3 regions of the Vibrio sp. SCSIO 43133 genome follow, and region 1 is predicted to be linked to each of the others. Evidence: predicted binding sites of a transcription regulator. Region 1 holds the regulator's gene; each other region holds the start of a gene.

What was found. Region 1 encodes CRP, which controls carbon source genes, mostly activating them, when cyclic AMP is high. Its sites were predicted from a motif close to TGTGANNNNNNTCACA; they were not measured.
Region 2: a site for CRP is predicted at 1,670-1,685, ahead of JKJ11_RS11890 (NupC/NupG family nucleoside CNT transporter). Genes of this name have one in related genera too.
Region 3: a site for CRP is predicted at 1,526-1,541, ahead of deoD (purine-nucleoside phosphorylase). Genes of this name have one in related genera too.

The regions. Positions count from the first base shown of each region.
Region 1 is NZ_CP068024.1:3,289,436-3,292,778, forward strand. Features, by position in the region: gene JKJ11_RS15400 (YheU family protein) at 1-106, shown strand, start outside; gene JKJ11_RS15405 (phosphoribulokinase) at 232-1,101, shown strand; gene crp (cAMP-activated global transcriptional regulator CRP) at 1,345-1,977, shown strand; gene JKJ11_RS15415 (DUF1338 domain-containing protein) at 2,046-2,837, opposite strand; gene astD (succinylglutamate-semialdehyde dehydrogenase) at 2,850-3,343, opposite strand, start outside.
Region 2 is NZ_CP068024.1:2,528,210-2,531,552, forward strand. Features, by position in the region: gene ansA (asparaginase) at 1-430, shown strand, start outside; gene JKJ11_RS11880 (low molecular weight protein-tyrosine-phosphatase) at 482-931, opposite strand; gene cobO (cob(I)yrinic acid a,c-diamide adenosyltransferase) at 1,028-1,636, shown strand; gene JKJ11_RS11890 (NupC/NupG family nucleoside CNT transporter) at 1,959-3,167, shown strand.
Region 3 is NZ_CP068025.1:1,837,069-1,840,411, reverse strand. Features, by position in the region: gene JKJ11_RS25125 (MerR family transcriptional regulator) at 1-362, opposite strand, end outside; gene JKJ11_RS25120 (YbgA family protein) at 352-1,302, opposite strand; gene deoD (purine-nucleoside phosphorylase) at 1,628-2,338, shown strand; gene JKJ11_RS25110 (lactate dehydrogenase) at 2,415-3,343, shown strand, end outside.

The sequences.
Region 1 (3,343 bases):
CGATAAGGTATCGCACGTCAAAGCTCAACTAGAGAGCGGAGAAGCTGTAATTGTCTTCTCCGAATTACATGAAACCGTCGATATTCAGCTACGTCGTTCGATGTAAATGACGTGAGCATGACAATCTAGTGCTATAGTAAAACGCTATTGAACCTAAATGAGCAAACAACGTCTAAATGGTTCATAGGGTTAGCAAAACAAAATTATAACTATCATTACACAGGAAGTGTTATGTCTGCAAAACACCCCATTATTGCGGTGACCGGCTCTTCTGGAGCAGGTACAACAACAACGTCAGAAGCGTTTCGCAAAATGTTCAACATGATGAGCGTGAAGCCCGCTTTTATTGAAGGTGACAGCTTTCACCGCTTTACTCGTCCAGAAATGGATATCGAGATCCGCAAAGCCAAAGAGCAAGGAAAACACATCAGTTACTTTGGCCCGCAAGCAAATGACTTCCCTGCGTTAGAAGAATTCTTCCGCAACTACGGACAAAATGGCACAGGTCAGTTCCGTCGTTACCTGCATACGTTTGATGAAGCTGTACCATACAATCAAATGCCTGGCACATTCACGCCTTGGCAAGATCTGCCTGAAAATTCCGATGTACTGTTTTATGAAGGCTTACACGGTGGTGTTGTCGACGGAGAGGTAAACGCAGCTCAACATGTCGACTTACTTATCGGCATGGTGCCGATAGTCAACTTGGAGTGGATTCAGAAATTTGTTCGTGATACTCGCGATAGAGGGCATTCCAGAGAAGCGGTTACCGACTCTATTGTCCGTTCAATGGATGATTACCTTAGTTATATTACCCCGCAATTCTCACGCACTCATATTAACTTTCAACGCGTCCCTACGGTGGATACCTCCAACCCACTCAACGCCAAAGGCATTCCAAGCTTAGATGAAAGCTTCGTGGTGATTCGTCTACGTGGTATCAAAAATGTCGATTTCCCTTATCTATTGGCAATGATAGATGGCTCGTTCATGTCGCGACATGACACCATAGTGGTACCGGGCGGTAAGATGAGTTTTGCGATGGAATTAATCGTCAGACCAATACTTCAACAGCTCATAGAAACTGGAAAAATAGGTTAGCTTTCACGCTTTAACCGTAGATGATTTTTTATACCGTGATCATGTGCACAGTTTTGTATAGAAAAATGGTCTGATGACACGATTAAAATCAAGAAAAATGGCGCAAAAAAGGATACTATTTCTAGGAAACAGAAGATCGCTTGCGCCATCTTCAAAGTGCTTTTATGCTAGTAAGTCTTAACCAACGGGCTTGCTAACAAATATGGAAAGCAGCAAGCATACCCTGCAGAGGAAGTAAGATATATGGTTCTAGGTAAACCTCAAACCGACCCAACGTTAGAGTGGTTCCTTTCACACTGCCACATTCACAAGTATCCTTCTAAGAGCACGCTAATCCATGCGGGCGAGAAAGCGGAAACTCTTTACTACATCGTAAAAGGTTCTGTAGCGGTACTGATCAAAGATGAAGAAGGCAAAGAGATGATCTTGTCTTACCTTAACCAAGGTGACTTCATTGGTGAACTTGGCTTGTTCGAAGAAGACCAAGAACGTACGGCATGGGTACGTGCAAAATCTCCTTGTGAAGTTGCGGAAATCTCATTCAAGAAATTCCGTCAGCTGATTCAAGTTAACCCTGATATTCTAATGCGCTTATCTGCTCAAATGGCAAGCCGTCTACAAGTGACTAGCCAAAAAGTAGGTGACTTAGCGTTCCTAGACGTAACAGGCCGCATTGCTCAAACGCTACTAAACCTAGCGAAGCAACCAGACGCAATGACTCACCCAGATGGCATGCAAATCAAGATCACTCGTCAAGAGATCGGCCAAATTGTTGGCTGTTCACGTGAGACAGTGGGACGCATTCTTAAGATGCTAGAAGAGCAGAACCTAATCTCTGCTCACGGTAAGACTATTGTTGTTTACGGTACTCGTTAATTTCTAGCGACGTTACTTTTACAAAAGCTAATAGCTAAAAAGCCACCGCGAGGTGGCTTTTTTATTATTTATTGGTGCGTACTCTCAAAAATCTTATCCGCAGATGCCGCAACGAAACCTTGATAGTAACTGCCGTCCGCCATTTGATATCGCTTAGCAAACTCATAGAAGCCGCCAGGGATAGCCTGTTCACCATCGGTGAACATCACCGGCACTTTATCCGCCATCGTTGAAGACTGCTCAAGTAACACCTCAGGAGAACCTTTAACTTCACCGCCAGATTCATTGATAGCAAAACCGGCCTCACGAAGATGTTGGTTTACTTCTACGACTTCCTGAAAACGATCCAGCTGATTTACGCTCACCGTAAAGTGGTTAGCACCATAACCGTGGGCAGCCAACCACGATGCATACTCGCTCTCTTCGGCTAGCGTCTGAAAATCAGCGTAACTCAAGTCCCATAGACGCCCACCATAAAGGAAGTCTGCGCTATCCAACTTCGCCGCTTCAACTTGAGCCACCAGCTTAGCGACAATATCTTGCAGCTGCTGCGAACACAGTTCGACTCTAAGCTCACTAATAAACACTTTTGGTAATACAGCATTACTATGCTCTAAATGAATCGCAGAGAGCTTCTTGGCCTCAAACACATAATCACCAGAGACTTTGTAGCCAAGAGCGATAAAGTGCTTTGCCAACGAATCGATGCCCAGAGGGCCGACATTAAAAGTACGTAGCGCAATGTGGTCGTTAATCAGCGCTTCATCCTCTTTGAGCAGAGCATGGACTTTATCAGCAGAAGGGCAAAGACGGCGAATATAGTCTTGCCATAAATGGTTAAATAGAGCGTCTACAGTCATAACAGAAGTTCCTTAGAGTTCAATACCAGGGCTTAGCGTTGCAGGAAGCACGGTATTGTCTCCTTCCATGGACGCCATAGGGTATGCACAGTAATCGGCCGCATAGAAAGCACTTGGTCTTAGGTTACCTGATGCACCAGGTCCTCCGAATGGCGCATCACCACTCGCTCCAGTAAGCTGACGGTTACGGTTTACAATGCCTGCACGAATATGGTCAACGAAGTACTGCCACTCTTCATCGCTTTGCGAAATCAAACCTGCCGACAAACCAAAGCGAGTATCGTTTGCGAGTTCTACTGCTTGTGGTAGCGTTTCATAGCGTACTAGCTGTAACAAGGGACCAAAGTACTCTTCATCTGGTAGCTGCTCGATATTCGTTGCATCAATCAACGCAGGCGTAACGAAAGCAGCTTGTAGGCGTTTCGCTTCCACTAAGCTCTTGCCACCTAGTTTCAGAAGCTCGGCTTGCGCCGCAATAATATGGTCAGCCGCCTGTTCAGAGATTT
Region 2 (3,343 bases), 760 kb from region 1:
GAACAAAATGCCTGAGGGCAAGTTTAAAGTACACGACATCACACCACAGCCTATTGGGGTCATTACTATGTACCCTGGCATCTCACATGAAGTGATTCGTAACACGCTACTTCAACCTGTTAACGCTATGATATTGCTAACTTTCGGTGTTGGTAATGCGCCACAAAACCCTGAGCTTCTCGCACACCTAAAAGAAGCCTCTGAACGTGGCGTGATTGTGGTCAACCTTACCCAATGTCTAGCAGGTAAAGTCAATATGGGCGGTTATGCCACTGGTTGTGCCCTAGCCGATGCCGGAGTTATAAGTGGTTTTGACATGACCCCAGAAGCGGCTCTAGCCAAGCTACACTATCTACTTAGCCAAAACTTGGGCTACGAAGAAGTCAAAGCCCAAATGTTAGAAGTGCTACGTGGCGAAATGAGCAAATAAATCCTTACTATTGATCATTCTAAAAACGCAGCTAAGCTGCGTTTTTTGCCATTAGACTTTAGCTAACACTGCATCGGCCGCTTCTTCAATCAGATCCAACACCAACTCAAAGCCCTGCTCTCCTCCATAGTAAGGGTCTGGGATCTCACTATAAGATGAAGAACCATGGCTAAGAAACAACGAAAGTTTGTACTTGAGATGTTGAGGACAACGTTGTTTAAGGTCGGCCAAGTTATCCTTATCTGCGGCTAGAATCATGTCAAAGATCTCAAAGTCTTCATCTGTCACTTGTCGCGCTTTTATTCCAGAAAACGAGTAACCACGAGCTTCACCAGCGGCTTGCGCTCGCCTATCAGGGGCATCACCGTGATGGTAGCCAATCGTCCCTGCTGAATCGATAAGGACCTCAACCCCTTGATTCGCTGCTCTAGAGCGTAATACCGCTTCGCCCGTTGGCGAGCGACAAATATTGCCCATGCAGACCACCAATATCTTTTTCATCCTATTACCCCTGAACTTTGTCTTGTTTTTTTCTGTTTCTATTTCATTATCATATACCGAACACAGAGGACTAGCAGCTAAACATAAGGAATCACCATGTCACTCTCCGAAGAGCAAAAACAAGATCGTCATAAAGCACGACAACAGAAAGTAAAAGAAAACGTTGATAAGAAGATCGCCAACGCTCAAGAAGAAAAAGGTTTGTTGTTAGTCATCACCGGAAACGGTAAGGGCAAGTCAACATCTGGCTTTGGTACCATTGCTCGAGCCGTTGGTCATGGAAAGCAGTGCGCGGTTGCTCAGTTTATCAAAGGAACATGGGATAACGGCGAACGTAACCTACTCGAGAAGTTAGGTGTTGAGTTTCAAGTGATGGCAACAGGCTTTACTTGGGAGACCCAAAACAAAACCGCTGACACGGAAGCAGCTCAGTTAGTTTGGCAAGAATGTAAACGCATGCTTAAAGACGAATCACTTGACGTGGTTCTATTTGACGAGCTGACCTACATGGTGAGCTACGGCTATATCGATTTGGAAGAAGTAGTAGAAGCGTTAACCAACCGACCTAAAATGCAATCTGTCATTATCACAGGTCGCGGTGCCCACCGAACGCTCATAGACATTGCAGATACCGTTTCAGAGGTTAAAAATGTCAAACACGCCTTCGAATCAGGCATAAAAGCGCTAAAAGGTGTCGATTGGTGATGTTCTAGCCAATCGAACCAAAAGAGTAAAAAATGAGATGTAAGTCTCATTTTTTACTGTATACTGCCCTCCCGTTTGCTAGGGCACTTCGCATTGTTGCGTAATCTTCTAGCTATACACCAATACAAGCCGTCACCAAGGAACTGTGAACGACCCAAGGATTTGGACCAGCTGCAATCTCCACGCTTGTAAAGGGTATAAAAATGGGCAAATTTATCTTCAGTTACCACAATCCGTGGTTTCCTCAGCTTTCCGCTGTTTCCTCTTGGTCATCGTATTCCATGCTTAACTGTCTAAGCTACGGTGAGGTGACCCAATGTTAATGACTATCCTGTTTGGCTTTGTGGGCATTATCTCGTTGTTAGCCATCGGTTTTATTTTCTCAGAAAACCGTAAAGCAATTAACTGGAATACCGTATTACGCGCACTCCTCCTTCAAACATTGTTTGCTGCTTTTGTTCTTTACATTCCTTTTGGTCAACATGTTCTTGGCGCAATGAGTTCTGGTGTTGCCAAAGTACTGAGCTTCTCCGACGTTGGTATTCAATTTCTATTTGGTGATTTAGCTTCTGAAGGCTTTATTTTTGCCATCCGTGTTCTTCCTATCATCATCGTTATTAGCGCTCTTATTTCGGCACTTTACTACCTTGGCATCATGCAAGCGGTAATCCGTGTACTCGGTGGTTTAATTCAGAAGTTCTTGGGAACAAGCAAAGCGGAATCGTTGGTGGCAACCGGCAACATATTCCTATCACAAGGTGAGTCCCCACTGCTTATTCGTCCTTTCCTTGCAACTATGACACGCTCGGAACTGTTCGCAGTCATGGCGGGCGGAATGGCGTCTGTGGCAGGGAGTGTTCTTGGTGGTTACGCCGGGTTAGGCGTAGAGCTAAAGTACTTAATCGCGGCAAGCTTTATGGCTGCGCCAGGATCCCTAATGATGGCTAAGCTTATCGTACCTGAGCAACAAACTCCGGTAGCTCATGACTCTGTCGACTTAGATACTGGCGATCAAAGTAATGTGATTGATGCCTTAGCAGCGGGGGCAATGAACGGAGTAAAAGTTGCGGTCGCAGTGGGTACGATGCTTATCGCTTTTGTCAGTGTTATTGCGATGGCTAACGCCGCTATTGAATCCATAGCGGAGCTGTTTGGTGCGCAAGGAATCACATTACAACTGCTATTCGGTTACCTCTTCGCTCCAGTAGCTTGGCTTATTGGTGTCGATCAAAGTGAGATGCTGATGGCAGGGTCATTTATCGGCCAAAAGGTAGTCATGAACGAATTTGTTGCTTTCATCGACTTCATTCAGCATCAAGCTAGCTTATCGGAGCACAGCCAAGTTATCGTTATATTCGCTCTTTGCGGTTTCGCCAACATTGGCTCTATTGCCATTCAACTAGGGTCTATTGGTGTAATGTCACCGGAGCGCCGCTCTGACGTGGCAAGCCTGGGCCTTAAAGCCGTGCTAGCCGGTACGTTAGCCAACCTGATGAGTGCTTGTTTAGCGGGCATTTTCATTGCGCTTTAACGCAAGGTAAAACTGCCTTCAGGGTAGCAGTTTAAAGTGTCAGCTTGTTAGTACTTTAAATCTGCTATCCTCGCCTTAATTCTTACTGACTCCTCTCCCAGCAACAACACTCTGTCACCCCATTTAGGTACAATCAGACAATCAACTTGGCGTGAAACTGTCGTCACAATTGGTTA
Region 3 (3,343 bases), on a different replicon from region 1:
GTCAGTGGATACTCCTTGAGTACCATCGCGATCAAGCGATCGGTTTTTCCCCCGTCTAGCCCAGCTAAACTATCCAATGTCTCTGACACTTCTTCCAATTGATTAGCGTCTTCCACTGCACTCGAAACTACTTCAGATTCCAATAAAGACTTTACCTTACCGATAGAAACGCCCTTATTTAACCAACTCTGGATGGTTTTAATCTTTTCGAGGTCATCCGCGGTGTATACCCTATGGCCCTTTTCAGTGCGAAGCGGCTGAACCAAATTGTAACGACGCTGCCATGCTCGTAATGTCACAGGTTTAATACCAGTCAAATCTGCTATTTCTCTGATGGCATATCGTTTTTCATTACAGCCCATATCGTAAACGCATCTCTTCTGGATGTGGTTGAAGGAAGATTTGACTTGCCAAGTAATCATCTGGGTAAGCATTCAAGTAGTGTTTCAACAACGTTAGTGGCGCTAAGATGGGTAATAGTCCAACACGATAGTCATCAATGACCTTCGCAAGTTCCGCTTTTTCATCTTTGTTGAGGGAACGTTTAAAATAGCCTTGAATATGCATCAATACATTGGTGACATTCTTTCTACTGGCTCTATTTCTGAGAGCCTCCATCAAGCCGTTGCGGTAAGCTGTGTAAAATTCACTTGGTGTATACTCGCTTTGCTTGGCAACAAGTCGTCCAAGAGATTTATAAGCACTAGGTTCGTGAGCCATCAACGTAAGCTTGTATCGAGAGTGAAATGCAACGATTTTTCCAGGAGTCGGGTTGCCCTCCATTGAGCGATAGAAGTCTTTCAAGCTGTATACGCGAGATATGAAATTCTCTTTTAACACAGGATCGTTCAATCGTCCGTCTTCTTCCACTGGTAGCCATGGCATTTGTTCCATCAGGTGCTTAGTATATAAGCCGACTCCATCAGTGGATGCGTGACCTTTGCTGTAGACTTTCACGCGCTCCATCCCGCAACTTGGGGATTTAGCGCAAACTATATAGCCGCACATCTCCGTATCTTTTATTTCGGATACTTTCTCCCGAGAAAAGCGCATCATGCCTTCGGTGTGGTCTCGCGTGCTATCTTTCGTATCTACCAAAGCAATGCGCTCTTCATTCGTCATCAATCGAATGGTTGGTCGCGGCACTGGCAGGCCCATGCCTACCTCAGGACATACAGAAACAAAGTCAAAGTAGTCTGCTAATTCTTTGTTAACGTAACTGCTTTGCTTATGACCGGAGTCAAAACGAACTTTCTCTCCTAATAAACAAGAGCTAATACCCACTACGATTGTGTCTTCCATGTTGAATCCCTCGCTTCGCTAAACTGACTGGCTTTTCATTTGTGATTAAGTAAGTGATACAAAATTCTATCTTGTACAATTGTATGCATCGCACAGCAATTTGGTTCACTTCTCCACGAAAAATTTTCTCATCGAGTAATTTTTTCAGAAAAAATCGATTGCCTAACCACTTTCAACAGATTTAGTTATCATTAACTGCCTTTTATATAATTACCGACAAAAATGTGATTAAAATCTCATAGAGCACCGATATATCGTTATAAAATCCCCATCAACGACGAACAACACGTTCAACAGAATTAGTTAAAACTTTAGGAGTGATACAATGGCTACCCCACACATTAATGCTAATCCAGGTGATTTCGCGGAAACTGTACTAATGCCAGGTGACCCACTTCGCGCGCAATATATCGCGGAAACTTTCCTTGAAGACGTTGTAAAAGTGTGTGACGTTCGCAACATGTTTGGCTTCACAGGTACTTACAAAGGCAAAAAAGTGTCTGTCATGGGCCACGGTATGGGTATCCCGTCATGCTGCATCTACGTTCATGAGTTAATCAAAGATTACGGCGTGAAAAATGTTATCCGCGTTGGTAGCTGTGGTGCTGTACGTGACGACGTTAACCTTATGGACGTTGTCATCGGCATGGGTGCATCAACGGATTCAAAAGTGAACCGTATCCGTTTTAACGATCATGACTTTGCTGCCATCGCAGACTACGGCCTACTTGAAGAAGCGGTAAAACAAGCGCGCTTACAAGAAGTACCAGTAAAAGTGGGTAACATTTTTTCTGCGGATCTTTTCTACACTCCAGAAGCAGACATTTTCGATAAAATGAAGCATCTGGGTATTCTTGGTGTAGATATGGAAGCAGCGGGTATTTACGGTGTAGCTGCTGACCTAGGAGCTAAAGCTCTGACTGTACTAACGGTATCTGACCATATTATCCGTGGTGAGAAACTAAGCTCAGAAGACCGTCAAAAATCATTTAATGACATGATGGTTGTAGCGCTAGAGACTGCAATCAACATTTAAAGAACAAAGCCAGCTCAATGCCTGAATGAGCTGGCTTTTCTTTGCCAAGGAATCGACCGAACCATAGGGGGTGAACGTGTCAGAAGGCAGACTGCCGTTAGCCGCAAATGGATTACAGCTCAATTTTTGTAAAACATTGGCGTGTGACAATTTTGGACGAAGTGATGCAAACCTCTATATCCTGCAGCACAGTAATCCTAAACGGCCAGCGATGGTATGCCGAGAGTGTGGCGCGTTTCCCCCCCTACTTAATAACCAAGAAGTTCTTAACGAACTCGATCGCTTAAGCCAACATCACCATGACGGCCTTCCCTCTTGTAAGGACGCTCAATGTGAAAATTATGGCCTGTCCGTTCATACCCATAAAGATCGTTACCACGCTTTTGGCTTTAGCGGTGATCGTCAACGTTACCGCTGTAAATCCTGTCAGGGCACTTTTGTCGATCGTTGGTCTGGAACCAACAAAAAGCTCTCCTTTCAAGAGACACTCTTAGGTTTATTGTTCACTGGCTACTCGGTAAGAGAAATCTGTCGAAAGCTCGAAATCAACCCTAAGACTTTCTATGATCATATTGATCAAATCGCCAGTCGATGCCGACGCAAGCTTGCTGATATTGATGCGAGATGGATTAATCACGCTGATGAGTACCAACTAACATCCAACTATCGGACGCTTCAGCCACTTAGTAACAATGGCGTGTTCTGGTTCGCAACCTGTGACGCTAACTCGGGTTACGTATTGTGTCAGCATACCAATTACTCTGTTGATGCCACGCCAACAAGCTTTACCGATCACAACGCTTTTCAAGTTGACTGCCAAATTGTTCCTTCCGACTACAGTGCAGAAAACAATAGCGAAGTAAATATACCTACCGATGACTTAAAAAGTCGTATCGATGTTAAGTATCAGAACATTCTGGCGCGAAGCAATGTCGAAGATCCTCTCGGTAATTTCGCTGCGTTCAATTATCCGGCCGTCGGAGCGCTGATACGCGCACCTTATAC